DNA from 3 places in the Rosenbergiella sp. YN46 genome. Region 1 is predicted to be linked to each of the others. Evidence: predicted binding sites of a transcription regulator. Region 1 holds the regulator's gene; each other region holds the start of a gene.
The links. The regulator LexA, encoded in region 1, represses DNA repair genes until DNA is damaged. The targets are predictions, from matches to a motif close to TNCTGTATGTACATACAGNA.
Positions count from the first base shown of each region.

Region 2: V3W49_RS00545 (DinI-like family protein) is a predicted target of LexA. The motif match lies at 2,536-2,555, and genes of this name have one in related genera.
Region 3: V3W49_RS07960 (metal-dependent hydrolase) is a predicted target of LexA. The motif match lies at 1,204-1,223, and genes of this name have one in related genera.

Region 1 is NZ_JAZHEE010000003.1:283,582-288,052, forward strand. Features, by position in the region: gene dinF (MATE family efflux transporter DinF) at 1-1,196, opposite strand, end outside; gene lexA (transcriptional repressor LexA) at 1,284-1,892, opposite strand; gene V3W49_RS04680 (diacylglycerol kinase) at 2,001-2,369, opposite strand; gene plsB (glycerol-3-phosphate 1-O-acyltransferase PlsB) at 2,600-4,471, shown strand, end outside.
Region 2 is NZ_JAZHEE010000001.1:111,451-115,921, forward strand. Features, by position in the region: gene V3W49_RS00520 (hypothetical protein) at 1-104, shown strand, start outside; gene V3W49_RS00525 (antiterminator Q family protein) at 124-471, opposite strand; gene V3W49_RS00530 (MT-A70 family methyltransferase) at 464-1,048, opposite strand; gene V3W49_RS00535 (DUF1364 domain-containing protein) at 1,045-1,335, opposite strand; gene V3W49_RS00540 (DUF1367 family protein) at 1,332-1,928, opposite strand; gene V3W49_RS00545 (DinI-like family protein) at 2,282-2,518, opposite strand; gene V3W49_RS00550 (hypothetical protein) at 2,688-3,026, opposite strand; gene V3W49_RS00555 (hypothetical protein) at 3,026-3,286, opposite strand; gene V3W49_RS00560 (replicative DNA helicase) at 3,540-4,471, opposite strand, start outside.
Region 3 is NZ_JAZHEE010000007.1:16,408-20,878, reverse strand. Features, by position in the region: gene V3W49_RS07965 (L-cystine transporter) at 1-258, opposite strand, end outside; gene V3W49_RS07960 (metal-dependent hydrolase) at 598-1,188, opposite strand; gene kduD (2-dehydro-3-deoxy-D-gluconate 5-dehydrogenase KduD) at 1,297-2,058, opposite strand; gene hxpB (hexitol phosphatase HxpB) at 2,196-2,864, opposite strand; gene V3W49_RS07945 (YniB family protein) at 3,035-3,571, shown strand; gene V3W49_RS07940 (fructosamine kinase family protein) at 3,623-4,471, opposite strand, start outside.

The sequences.
Region 1 (4,471 bases):
AGTAGCGTCAACCCAAATCCCAGCGCAGCAACCGCCATACTGTTACGCATTTCCGCGCCGCGGGTCGCCCCCACAAACATGCCGTCCAGCAAATAACACCAGACGCCTACCAGCGGCAGCACCGCCTGCCAGAACAGGTAGCGATCAGCATGCGTCTGAAGTTCAGGGATTGAAGTCAACAGCGCCACGATCTGTTGACCTGCCAGGGCATAGACTGCGGCGAAGCACAGCGCCACCAGTCCTGCCTGACGACAGGCGGCCCGCCATACACTCAGTAACTGACCGCTGCTGCGCGCACCAAAGGCCTGCCCGGAATGGGCTTCTACCGCATAGGCGAAGCCATCCAGCGCATAGGCGGTAAAGGTCAGCATCGTCATCAACACCGCGTTGATCGCCACAATCTCACTGCCGAGGCGCGCGCCGCAGATAGTCATACCGGCAAAGCAGAGCTGAAGCAGCAGCGAACGCAGCATAATGTCGCGATTAAGCGCCAGCAGACGGCGGATATTTCCACGCCAGGCCTGTTTCAGCATATCCATCGAAATGCCGCGCAGCCGCAGCACTCGCCATACCATAATCAGCCCGATAAGCAGCGTCGCATATTCAGCAATCACCGTCGCCAGCGCAGCCCCCTGCACGTTCATGTGCAGACCCACCACGAACCAGAGATCCAGCAGGATATTCAGCAAATTTCCCACCACCAGCAAAATAACCGGCGCCCGGGCGTACTGCACGCCCAGCAGCCAGCCCAGCAGCACCAGGTTAGCCAGCGTCGCCGGCGCGCTCAGCCAGCGAATGGTCAGAAAGCGTTGCGCCTGGTGCAACACCTGTTCGCTGCCGCCGACAATAGCCAGCGCCAGTTCAATAAGTGGGATACGTAACGCCACAATCAACGCACCGGCGATCAGCGCCAGCATCAGCGGCTGCACCAGCGCTCTGGCCAGGGCCGGCGCATTCTTCGCGCCCCATGCCTGAGCCGCAAAGCCGGTAGTGCTCATTCGCAGGAACAGGAGCAGCATAAACAGAAAGCTGGTAGCCGTTGCGCCAATCGCCACGCCGCCCAGATAATCCGGCGAGTCGAGATGGCCAATAACCGCGGTGTCCACCAGCCCAAGCAGCGGCACCGTGACGTTGGAAAAAATCATCGGCAGCGCCAGCCGCCATAATGCTTTATCGGTTTTCTGGAAAAGGGGCATTGCCATTATCCGGTTGTGCCGTCAGGAGAATGTAAAACAAAGACGCGCCCGGAGCGGACGCGTCAACAGGAGGATGCAGTTAAAAAATCAGAGCCATTCGCCGTTGCGAATCACCCCGACGGCCAGCCCTTCAATGGTGAAATTCTGTTCACGCAGATCGACCACGATAGGTTCGAACTCACTGTTTTCCGGCAGCAACTGTACGGTATTTCCCTGTTTCTTCAGTCGTTTAACCGTAACTTCATCCTCAATACGGGCCACGATAACCTGACCGTTACGCGCCTCCTGGGTTTTGTGCACCGCCAGCAGGTCGCCGTCCATAATGCCGATATCCTTCATCGACATGCCGCTCACGCGTAGCAGAAAGTCTGCGCCTGGCTTAAACAGAGAAGGATCCACCTGATAGTGGCCTTCGATATGCTGCTGGGCCAGCAGCGGCTCGCCTGCTGCAACGCGCCCAACCAGCGGCAGCCCCTCTTCTTCTTCATGCAGCAGACGGATACCGCGCGAAGCGCCAGAGACGATCTCGATAACCCCTTTACGCGCCAGTGCTTTCAGGTGCTCTTCAGCGGCATTGGGCGAACGGAAACCCAGTCGCTGCGCGATTTCCGCGCGAGTGGGCGGCATTCCCGTCTGGCTAATGTGCTCCCTGATGAGATCAAAAACCTCTTGCTGCCTGGCCGTTAACGCTTTCATTCCGCCCCCTGGGTGTATATACAGTTATGCTGTGAGTATATACAGCAGAAGGCGATTTTGGAACCACAACACGGTAAAAAATCAGCGTTTTCTCCGTTTCCTGAAGCTTTACCGCAAATACGGCCAGAGTAGCGTGACCCAGGTGAATATCGCGACGATAATCGCCAGCAACACTGCGGCAGACCCCATATCTTTAGCGCGACCAGAAAGCTCGTGATATTCGCTGCCGATGCGATCGACGACGGCTTCAATTGCGCTATTTAGAATTTCGACGATCATGACCAGCATGACGGAGCCAATCAGCAGTACGCGCGTGATGGCGTCTACGTCCAGCCAGCAGGCCGCAATAATGGCGATAACCGCAGCGACCCCTTCCTGGCGGAAGGCCGCTTCGTTACGCCACGCTGCGCTAAGACCTTTCCAGGAATAGCCGGCAGCTTTAATGATACGGGTAAAACCAGTGGTATTATTCGCCATGTAATGGAAACCTTTTCAAAAAATACACTCTAAATAGTTCAGTTACATCAACGCGGCAAGGGTGCCCCCGGGCCGTTTTACAAAGCCAGACCGAATGCCGCTGGCAGTATGACGAAAATCAGCGTCAACGCCAGAGCGCTTCGATGAATAGTAGTGCCGCAGAAATTCCGTGCCGTTTCTGGTATTCTGGCGGTGCATTTGCATGATTAACCAGAGGCTTTACATCGTTTATGTCAGGCTGGTCCCGATTTTTATACAAGCTCCTTAATTTACCATTAAGTATCCTGGTAAAAAGCAAGTCAATTCCGGCAGATCCCTGTGCCGAACTTGGCCTGGATACTTCGCGTCCTATTATGTACGTTCTGCCCTATAACTCGAAGGCGGACTTACTGACGCTGCGCGCCAGCTGTCTGGCCCACGATCTGCCAGACCCGCTGGAGCCGCTGGAAATGGACGGCGTCGTCCTGCCGCGCTACGTGTTCGCCCATGACGGGCCTCGAGTCTTCACCTACTACACCCCCAAAGAAGAGTCCATTAAGCTATTCCATAACTATCTGGATCTACACCGCAGCAATCCGAATCTTGATGTGCAGATGGTACCTGTCTCTGTGATGTTTGGCCGCTCGCCAGGCAAAGAGAAAGGGGAAGCCAACCCGCCGCTGCGTAATCTGAATGGCATTCAAAAGTTCTTCGCGGTCATCTGGCTTGGCCGTGACAGCTTTGTGCGTTTCTCTCCGCCGGTTTCGCTGCGCCGTATGGCTACCGAACACGGCACTGACAAGCGTATCGCCCAGAAGCTGCTACGCATCGCCAGAATGCACTTCTCGCGGCTGCGTCTGGCTGCCGTAGGGCCGCGTCTGCCCGCTCGCCAGGATCTGTTTAATAAGTTGCTCTCCTCCAAGGCTATCGCCCGCGCGGTGGAAGACGAAGCGCGCACCAAAAAGATCTCCCATGAGAAAGCCCAGCAGAATGCGGTGGCGCTAATGGAAGAGATCGCGGCTAACTTCTCTTACGAAGCCATCCGCGCAACCGATCGCGTGCTGGGCTTCACCTGGAACCGGCTCTACCAGGGCATTAACGTCCACAACGCCGAGCGAATTCGCCAGTTGGCGCACGAGGGTCATGAGCTGGTCTACGTGCCCTGTCACCGCAGCCACATGGACTACCTGCTACTCTCTTACGTGCTCTATCATCAGGGCCTGGTGCCGCCACATATCGCCGCTGGCATCAATCTTAACTTCTGGCCGGCAGGCCCGATTTTCCGCCGCCTGGGCGCCTTCTTCATTCGCCGTACCTTCCGCGGCAATAAGCTCTATTCCACGGTGTTCCGTGAATATCTGGGCGAGTTGTTCAGTCGCGGTTATTCGGTAGAGTACTTTGTGGAAGGCGGGCGTTCGCGTACCGGCCGACTGCTGGATCCCAAAACCGGCACGCTGTCGATGACCATTCAGGCGATGCTGCGCGGCGGCACCCGCCCCATTACGCTGGTTCCTATCTACATTGGCTACGAGCACGTCATGGAAGTGGGAACGTACGCGAAAGAACTGCGTGGCGCCACCAAAGAGAAAGAAAGCTTTACCCAGATGGTGCGCGGTTTAAGCAAGCTGCGTAACCTGGGCCAGGGTTACGTAAACTTCGGCGAGCCAATTCCACTCAACAACTGGCTGAACCAGAACGTACCGGAATGGCGTGACGATATAGACCCTATCGAAGCGGTACGCCCGGCCTGGCTCACGCCGTCGGTCAACGCCATTGCCGCGGATCTGATGGTGCGCATCAACAACGCCGGCGCGGCAAACGCCATGAACCTGTGCTGTACCGCGCTGCTGGCGTCGCGTCAGCGTTCCCTGACCCGCGAGCAGCTAACGGAGCAGTTGAACTGCTATCTGGATATTCTGCGCAACGTTCCTTATTCGCCGGACGCCACCGCACCGAAGGTCACTGCCGATGATCTGATCGACCACGCGCTGCAGATGAATAAGTTCGAGGTGGAAAAAGATACCATCGGCGACATCATCATCCTGCCGCGCGAGCAGGCAGTGCTGATGACCTATTATCGCAACAACCTGATGCATATGCTGGTGCTGCCGTCACTGCTGGCG
Region 2 (4,471 bases), on a different contig from region 1:
CTGTTTTCGTTTTTCTCGGGTTATTTGTTACAACAGGGCTTTATTTAACATTTAAATTCTATTTCCTCCTAACACCTTATGCACATAGCTATCTATTTGGGTAACGGTCTTCAGGCCGTTACCTTACTCCTTGAGCATATAAAGGACTGCATCAATAAACCCAAGAGCTGTCTGCAGATCCTTTCTTATAGTCCCATCTGAACACTTCCGTTTCTTCGCTATAGTACGCAGAGAAATTCCGATAACAAAATGAGCAATGAGAAGTTCATACTCTTCCGGCTTATACTGCTTTAATCGCCCCACGCACCCATCAATCATAATGCCTTCATCATCATCACATTGTAGACGCGACTTTTTACCGTAAGGCAGAACGCCTTTAAAACCTGCCGCTATAGGCTGCCAGTCAACGCCGCTATGTTCATCTGCAGCCCATGCGCCCCAGCGATCCAGGACCTCATACATATCACGCATTTTCCACCTCGCGTTTAATCGCTTCGCCGACTCGCAGATCGACACTGCTGTTACATTCATTTCCCCAACAGTCCCAGCCTGGGGCACTGCTGCGGGCGAATAGCTCAATGCGCGGAACATCTCCCAGTAACGCCACCAGACTGTCGCGAATCTCTTCCGGTTTGGCGCTATGGCGCCCGCGTGGTGCTGTAACATGCTGGCAAATGGACGCATCAACACGTTCTGGCAAACGGCCACGAACGGCAAACAGGCAGTCTTCCGAATTGGCCCGCGTCATATGCCCCATTCCCAGCGCAGAATTTCCCTTTTTGGGGTTCGTTTTGTGCCAGGTGAAGCCCTTCATGGTCATAAACCGGAACCCCCAGGCCTCCACCACTTTCAGCGCCTCAACCGGCTGAGTCGGTACCCACCACATAGCCAGCAGGCATGATTCAGAGTCAGCCAGTTCCCAGACGGGGAGGCGGCATATATCCGCGACGGTCATCGTTGGATATTTAAAGCCAGCACCACGCTCGCCACCTCTGCATTTATCCCGGTACGTCCAGGGCGGATCCGCATATATCAGCCGATAGCTCACAGTAATCCCTCCTCTCTCCAGACCTTCTGGGTGCGGAAAACACCCTCTGCGTGCATCAGGCGCAGTTCCTCGCGGGAATAGTCGGTTTTAATCCTGCCGTCGATGGCATCGTGACAGCAGTTGCAGGCAATGGCCGCCTGCTGGTCATTGGGTTTGCAGCCTGTGCCGCAGGTATCTGACATGCGATAATGCGCCAGTACGCTGGTATCAGGGTTGAAACAGCAAATTCCCGGAATGCGCACAGTACATTCGCGGCCGCGCGCCGCTTTACGGAGGTCTCTCTTCATGCGGCGTAACTCATTAGCTGCGCGGCAGCGTTCTCGGCTGCCTGCTGGGTTGGGAAGGTACGGTAAAGGATGTAGTTCCAGAGAACGTCCAGGACGGATTTATAGAGCTCGGAGAATTCGACATCATCCATTTTTGCGAATGAGATCGATCTCGGCTCCTGGCGTATGCTGCCATCCGGCATCCGGTGCTGAATATAGAACCCAGCCTGGATAGTCGCCCAGGCGCGGAACGCCTCAAACGATTTTACGGCGCTGATATTACCGGCGCGCTTCTGCGCGGTATCATCCAGATACTGGGTCGCCAGCTCATCCAGTACCCCTTCATGCCCGGTGTGGTATGCGATCCACTTAACGAAGCCATTAACCAGCGTTTTGTCCGCAGGAGAAATAGCACCGCCGCCCGGCGTCCAGTAATTGAATCCCAGCCCCAGCAAAGAGAAGAATTTGCGATGGAATGCCGCATTCCGCGCCTTCTTGAAATCGGCATAAATGACATCGCCCAGCCGCACCTTAGTTTCAATAAACTCCTGTGCGTCAGGCGTCGCGGGGACTAATATCCCGCCCTGTGATTTGATAAAAGAATACTGCGCCATTGGTTCCCCCGTTAGCGCAGCAATTGTTCAGAATTAAAAGCTGGTTGTTCAGGCCAGCCACTTAATTATAGCTTATTGCCGTCTGGCGATACAACAGAATATCCGGCCAGTTTTGCCAGTTCAATCAATGCGTTAAATGATGCTATGTGCTCGTCAGGGTAAACCTTACGCACATTTACGACGTGACCATCTTTGCATTGCACGACTACACGGCCATCCCGGGGTAAATAGTCAATAACATCTGAATATTCCGCCACTGTTTTACCCCCTCTGGCCGTGAATACAAATACACCTCTACAGCTGCGCTTCCTGCAGCCGTTTGGCGTTATATAAATCATTAAAATGAGGTGTGGTTAAAAAAACCAGTCGTCGGCGCTTTCCCAGGTCTCCTGGAGCAGCTCCTCGATATCTTTTTTGGTGTCGTCGTTTGCACCAAATACGAATAGCCCATCAGATCCGGCGCGGCGTATTGTCAAAGAGCAGGTTTCATCGTAGCGGGAATCCAGTCGGCGTTTTAGCTCTTGTTCCAGGGCAGGTATAGCACCATTCGGGAGCTTCTTAGACCTGTCGATCATCACTTCAATACGCATAGTCCCTCCTTTCGGGTAACTGTACATTCATACAGTATATATACTCCCAGCCAACCAATGATGCAAACTTTTAAGAGCATTTTATGCGAAAGGCACTGCGTGATTAATTTTTAACCCTCTGTTTATAAAAGAAAACCGCCATTAGGCGGCTTTCGCTCCATGTGACATGTCACAGCTTGAGTTTTATCTCATGCCAGCCACGATTTACCCAGCACTGGCTTTCACTGTCCAACGGGCATTCGCTTACGGGTAATGGGTCGCCACACCGACCGCAGCGCCTACGGCTGATCGATCGAATATGCATTCGCGCCCGTGCATCGTCCTGACGTATCAGCATTGCGATATACTCCGCGACATCATACGGTTCACGGCCAGGGCGCCGGGCGGCACGGTTCCGCTCCAGCATTTCCAGTTCCTGGGCATCCAGATGCAGTTCTATTTTGCGCTGGCCCTCCCTGGCCAGCCGCGCCCGCTGTGCTGCCTTGCGCTCTGCGGCCGTCATTGCCATTACGCGGCACCTCCCTCTTTCCTGCATTTTTCCTTCTCCCCTCTCCAGTAATTCAGTCGATCTCTAAAAAACTCCCGGTATGTCTCCGGCGTGCGGTCAATCTGCGCCAGGATGGCGCCGCGGGTTATCTGCTTCTCGAAGAGTCTGCGGACTAAGGCGCATGCGCGCATGTCGTAATGCTCTTTCAACTGGCATTCCTGCGGCCATTTGGCACGATTGAACGGCAGGCCGGGCGGGAGGTAGTCCGATTGCCCGGCCATTCTTCACCGTCCTTTTCTTTTTGATGACCGGGTCGCTGTTTTTTTATATTGCTGTGGTTTAGCCACAACAGGAGGAACGGGAGGTGGCAAGAAGCAGGCCCGGCTACGCGCCCGAGCGCCAGCGTTCATCCGCCAGATAATCAGAGAGGTGTAATCACGGCCATCATCGTTCAGGTTTGCACGGTTCGGGTAAGTCACATCATTGGTCATTGTTGGTCTTTCCTCTGTAGTTAACGCGCTGGTCAGGCGCTGATTAAAATTTCTCGGTGCTGTAACGCCGTTCTCGCTTCGGCGGCTGCTGTGCAGCGCTCTGCATTCGGGCTTTTTCCTGGGCCACGGCTTGGTCGATCGGCATGAAGTGGCCGTTTTTGAACTGCTGGTAAATCACTTTCCCCGCAGCGCTAAACCGACTTTTCCCCAGAATCACTTCGGCAATACCAGCCGCTGGGCTATCAGGGTTATAAACTTCATCGCGGTACAGAAACAGAATGCTATCAGCGTCCTGTTCGATGGAGCCGGAATCGCGCAGATCTGACATCACCGGGCGACGGCTACCAGCCGGGCGAGAATCCACAGATCGAGATAGCTGGCTTAACGCAAATACTGGAGTATGTAACCTCATAGCCATAGTTTTCAGGCTGCGGGAAATATGCGCGACGGCCAAATCGTTACGTTCCGATTTTGGTTTTTTCACCAATCCCAGATAATCAACCATGATCATTGATAAATGTGGGTATCTTCGTTTATGGGTTTCAGCAATAGCGCGTATTTGTTCAACCGTAAGATCCGTTGCATCAACAACCCAAATATCACGCCCCATTAAATCTTCTGTGGCAGTGCTAAATCTGGCCCACGCCTCATCATCAAAATCAACTGGGTTTCGCAGGCGAGATACCGACATATTTGCCACGCCAGCGATAGTTCTCTCAATAATCTGTGATGCTGCCATTTCCATACTGAATATCAGCGCACCACCGCCGGTTCGAGTAACACCATCAACCACCTTTAGAGCAAATTCCGTTTTCCCTGAACCAGGGCGACCAGCGATGACGACAAGATCCTGCTGGTTAATTCCTCCCAACGCTGCATCCAGTTCCTCAATATCAGTTTTTAAATTTTTCACCTGTTCATCTCCTTCTAGGCGCTTACCAAAAATATCGATGTACCGATCCAGTAATTCTCTGG
Region 3 (4,471 bases), on a different contig from region 1:
GGCGAAGACCAGCGGCATAACGATCATCTGCAGCAGTTTGACATAGCCATTACCGACCACGTTAAACCACTCAATCGACGCCTTCATGACCGGGGTATCGGCGCCATAGACCAGGTGCAGACCCAGCCCAAACAGCACGCCCAGCACCAGACCGACCAGCACTTTTTTTGCCAGGCTCCACTGACGGTGACGAGTTTGCGCCAGCGCCAGCAGCAGAATAACGAACACCACGACGTTCGCTATAAGTGGAAAGTTCATCCCCGTTTACTCCTGAATTTTGTCGATGGCCGTATATACACGTCATACTTCAAGCCGCCTCTTTGCTGGCTGCAATACTCGCCATCCCTGGGTCTTGCCCCTTTTGGGGCCGCTGCAGGCAACGTTCAAATCCGCTCCGGAGATTTGTCACTCACCCCTGCCACACAGGACTACAATGCGCCCGGGGATTCGTTCAGTTGCCGCTTTGATGCAGCTTGAATAATTTTTTGCGTATAACTGCCCGGCCTTATAGGTATGGCGACAAGTGTAACAGCACTAAAAAACGAGGGATTATACCCAAAAGGAATGGCTTATTCCTGAATGGAATAATATGCGTAATTATTGACCTATCTGGTGATTAATAAAGTGGTCGAAACGGTTTTGCAGGCTGGAGATAAACCAGGATGACCAGCGCACTGCGTCATTATCCGGAACGGACTGAGGCATCCATAGTGCGTAGCAGAAAAACAGGATACACAGCGCCCGTTCCAGCTGATTACCTTTTTGCGGCCGGACGATGGGCAAGCGAAATCGCCAGCGGCAGGGCCAGAGCAGCGGAACGCCAGCCGGGGTCAGCATATCGGCCAGAATATGACTCAGATATCCCAGCACCATGCCCTGAATGGCGTCGGCAGGCACTACCCAGCTTTCTGGCACCTTGAGGTAAAACAGAGTCAGTGCCGCGAACACCGCCAGCAGGCTGTGGGTGAATCCCCGGTGGCCAAAGGCTCTGGCCACCGGCCGTGATACCCAGGGAATGCGCTGGCCAAGAAAGGATTTGGGATGATCGATATCCGGTAACAGGCAGGTCAGCACCGCAGCAGGCACGATATGCCACCAGTCGCCCTGGGCCAGAACCGGCGTCAGTTCCACATTTTTTGCGAATACCGCACTGGCGATGGAAAAGAGGAGGTGGCCTTCCGCCGTCATGATAAAACCCGGGATAACTGTCAATGCATCCAGTATAGGGTTTTTATACAGTGGAAGGAAGTGGTGACGTTGTAACACTTTATCACAACGTCACCGCCGATCAGAGCGTTAACGGGCCAGCCAGCCGCCGTCAACCGCCAGGGTGAAGCCGTTGACATAGTCGGAAGCGGAGGAGGCCAGGAAGACCGCCGGGCCGCGCAGATCCTCCGGCGTGCCCCAGCGCCCGGCCGGAATGCGCCCAAGGATCTCCTGGCTGCGGTTTTCATCGTCGCGTAGCGCCCGGGTATTATCGGTGGCCATATAGCCCGGTGCGATACCGTTAACGTTGATGCCATGAGGCGCCCATTCGTTGGCCAGCAGTCGGGTCAGTCCCAGCACGCCGCTTTTCGATGCCGTATAAGAGGGCACCCGAATGCCGCCCTGATATGACAGCATGGAAGCGATATTGATGATTTTGCCGCCTTTTCCCTGGCGAATAAACTGACGGGCCACGGCCTGGGAGAGGAAAAACAGCGACTTCAGATTCAGGTTAATCACATCGTCCCAGTCCTTTTCGCTGAACGCCAGCGAGTCGGCGCGGCGAATAGTGCCGGCGTTATTGACCAGAATATCGATATGCCCCATTTCTGCGACGGTTTGACTGACAATATCGTCAATAGCATCGGTGGCGCTAAGGTCAGCCTGAATAGCCTTAAATCTACGGCCAAGCGCGGTCACTTTCTCCCGCGTTTCAATGGGATCTTTGCGGCTGACGCCCACGATGTCGCAGCCAGCTTCCGCCAGCGCCAGGGTCATTCCCTGGCCCAACCCGGTATCGCCGCCAGTGACGATCGCCACTTTACCGTGAAGAGAAAATGCATCGAGAATCATAGATTGCTCCCGTCTGGCATGGATTAGGTAGTTCTCTGATGCTATCAATAATAGGCATGCGCAAGGGAAATCACAAATAAATTGAAATTATGTTTCAAAAATTATGTGGCCGGGCTTTTTTTTCGCCCGGCGGAGCGTCAGGGACGCAGATGATGGGGCGCCAAGGCTTCAAGCGATTCCAGCCTCACATCAGCCAGTGCCCAGCGCGGATCGCCGCGGTTTTCAATCGCGGGCACCACAATGGAGCGCATACGCGCCGCCTTGCAGGCGATCATGCCATTGACCGAATCTTCCAGCGATACGCAGTGAACCGGCGCCACCTCAAGTTTGCTGGCGGCATCCAGATAGACCTGGGGATGGGGTTTACTGAACGGTAGATGTTCGGCGGAGGCGAGGGCGTCGAATTGATCGCGCAACTCGAACAGGGCTAACACCCGCTCCAGCATATGCATTGGCGACGCCGAGGCTAACCCCACCTTTAGCCCCATTGCTTTACACTGCGCTATGGCTTCGCGCACGCCGGGTAGCAGGGGGCGCTCCTCTTCAACCAGCATGATGGCCCGTTCGATGATTCTGGCGGTGGCGTCCGCTTTGGACATGCCTTGCCAGGGCTGCTGGGCATACCAGAGATCCACCACCATATCGATACGCAGTCCCAGTATATCCGGCAATTCGCCGCGTCTTGTAATATCAACGCCTAACCCGGCCATCACCTCCAGTTCGGCTCGATCCCATAGCGGTTCAGAATCGATCAGCAATCCATCCATATCAAAAATCGCGGCGAGCACCCGGCGTTGATTCGGCATTGTTACCACTCCTGTTAACGGCAAATATAACGAAAGTTCTGCATATCAATAGCCTGGAACGGCGGTGCTTACCAGTGATTTACCCGCGCAGTCGGCAAAAATCAGGCGAAAAATCGGCGGACGGGTTAGAATCATGATTCAGGATAGCCTCATAAGCACAAGGGGAGAGGATGACGTATCAACAAGCTGGACGCATTGCGCTGTTAAAACGCGTGGCCGGTTGGGTGATTTTTATTCCGGCGGTGGTGTCCACCATTATATCGCTGCTTAAGTTTATGTATGAGCACAGCGAGAAGCGGCCGGGTATTGATGCGGTGCTGATGGATTTCGCGCACGTAATGATCGATATGGTGCGCTTTAATACGCCGTTTCTGAACTTTTTCTGGCATAACTCACCGCTGCCCGACTTTCATCAGCAGATGAATCTGGGGTTCTGGATCATCTATGCGCTGATTTTTGTGGGTATGGCGCTGCAGGCCAGCGGCGCACGCATGGCGCGTCAGGCGCGCTTTCTGCGCGAAGGGGTGGAAGATCAGTTGATTCTTGAGCAGGCGAAGGGGGAAGAGGGGCTGACCCGCGCGCAGCTTGATGCCCGGGTGGTTGTGCCGCGCCACACTATTTTTCTGCAAATCTTTCCGCTGTATATCCTGCCGGTAGTGTTAATTGTTCTGGGCTATTTTTTCTTTAAACTGCTCGGCTTTCTGTAGCCCTGTTCCGTACAACAAAAAACGCCCGTCGGCGTTTTTTGTTACGGGCTATCAGACAGCCAGCACCAGCTCCAGGGTGCGCTGAGCTTCCGTAAGGTGCTTTCCGCCAAACAGATTCGCCCGGTTTAACAGGGTATAGAGCTGATAGACCGGCTGACGGTCGGGGAAGTCGACAGGCAGGGGGGAGACAGACTGATAGCCATCGTAGATTTGCGGCGGCTGTTCGCTGTGTAGCGGCAGCATTGCCAGATCGCACTCCCTGTCGCCCCAGTAGCAGGCGGGATCGAACAGGAAGGGGCCGTCCGGCCCCAGCGCGCAGTTTCCTGACCACAGATCGCCATGCAGTAACGAGGGCTGGGGTTGATGGCTGGCCAGCCGCCGCTGCACCGCTTCGACTATTTTATCGATATCGCCGAATTCCAGCCCTTTTTCCGCCGCCAGTTCCAGCTGCCAACCGATACGCTGTTCGGCAAAAAAGGTAGCCCAGCGTCGCTGCCACTTATTTGGCTGTTGGGTGGTGGAAAGATGATTATCGAAATCGAGTCCAAACTGAGGTTGATCGCTCCACTGGTGCAGGCGGGCCAGCTGCTGTCCCAGCAGGAAGGCGTTGTGGGCGTCCAGCGGGCGCGGAGTCAGATAATCCAGCAGCAGGAAGCTATAGTCGCGGGTGCAGGCCACTCCACGGACGTTGGGTACGGAGACGGTGGCGCTGCGGGCCAGCAGCGCCAGCTGATCGGCTTCAGCGGTAAAGCAGGGCAGCATATCGCGCCGATCGCTTTTCACGAAGATATCATGGCCCGCAAAACGGATACGCCAGGCGGAATGGACTTCTCCACCCGGAAGTTCCGTACGCTCTTCTATCTCTCCCTCACCAAACTGTTCGTTCAATAAACGGCTGAT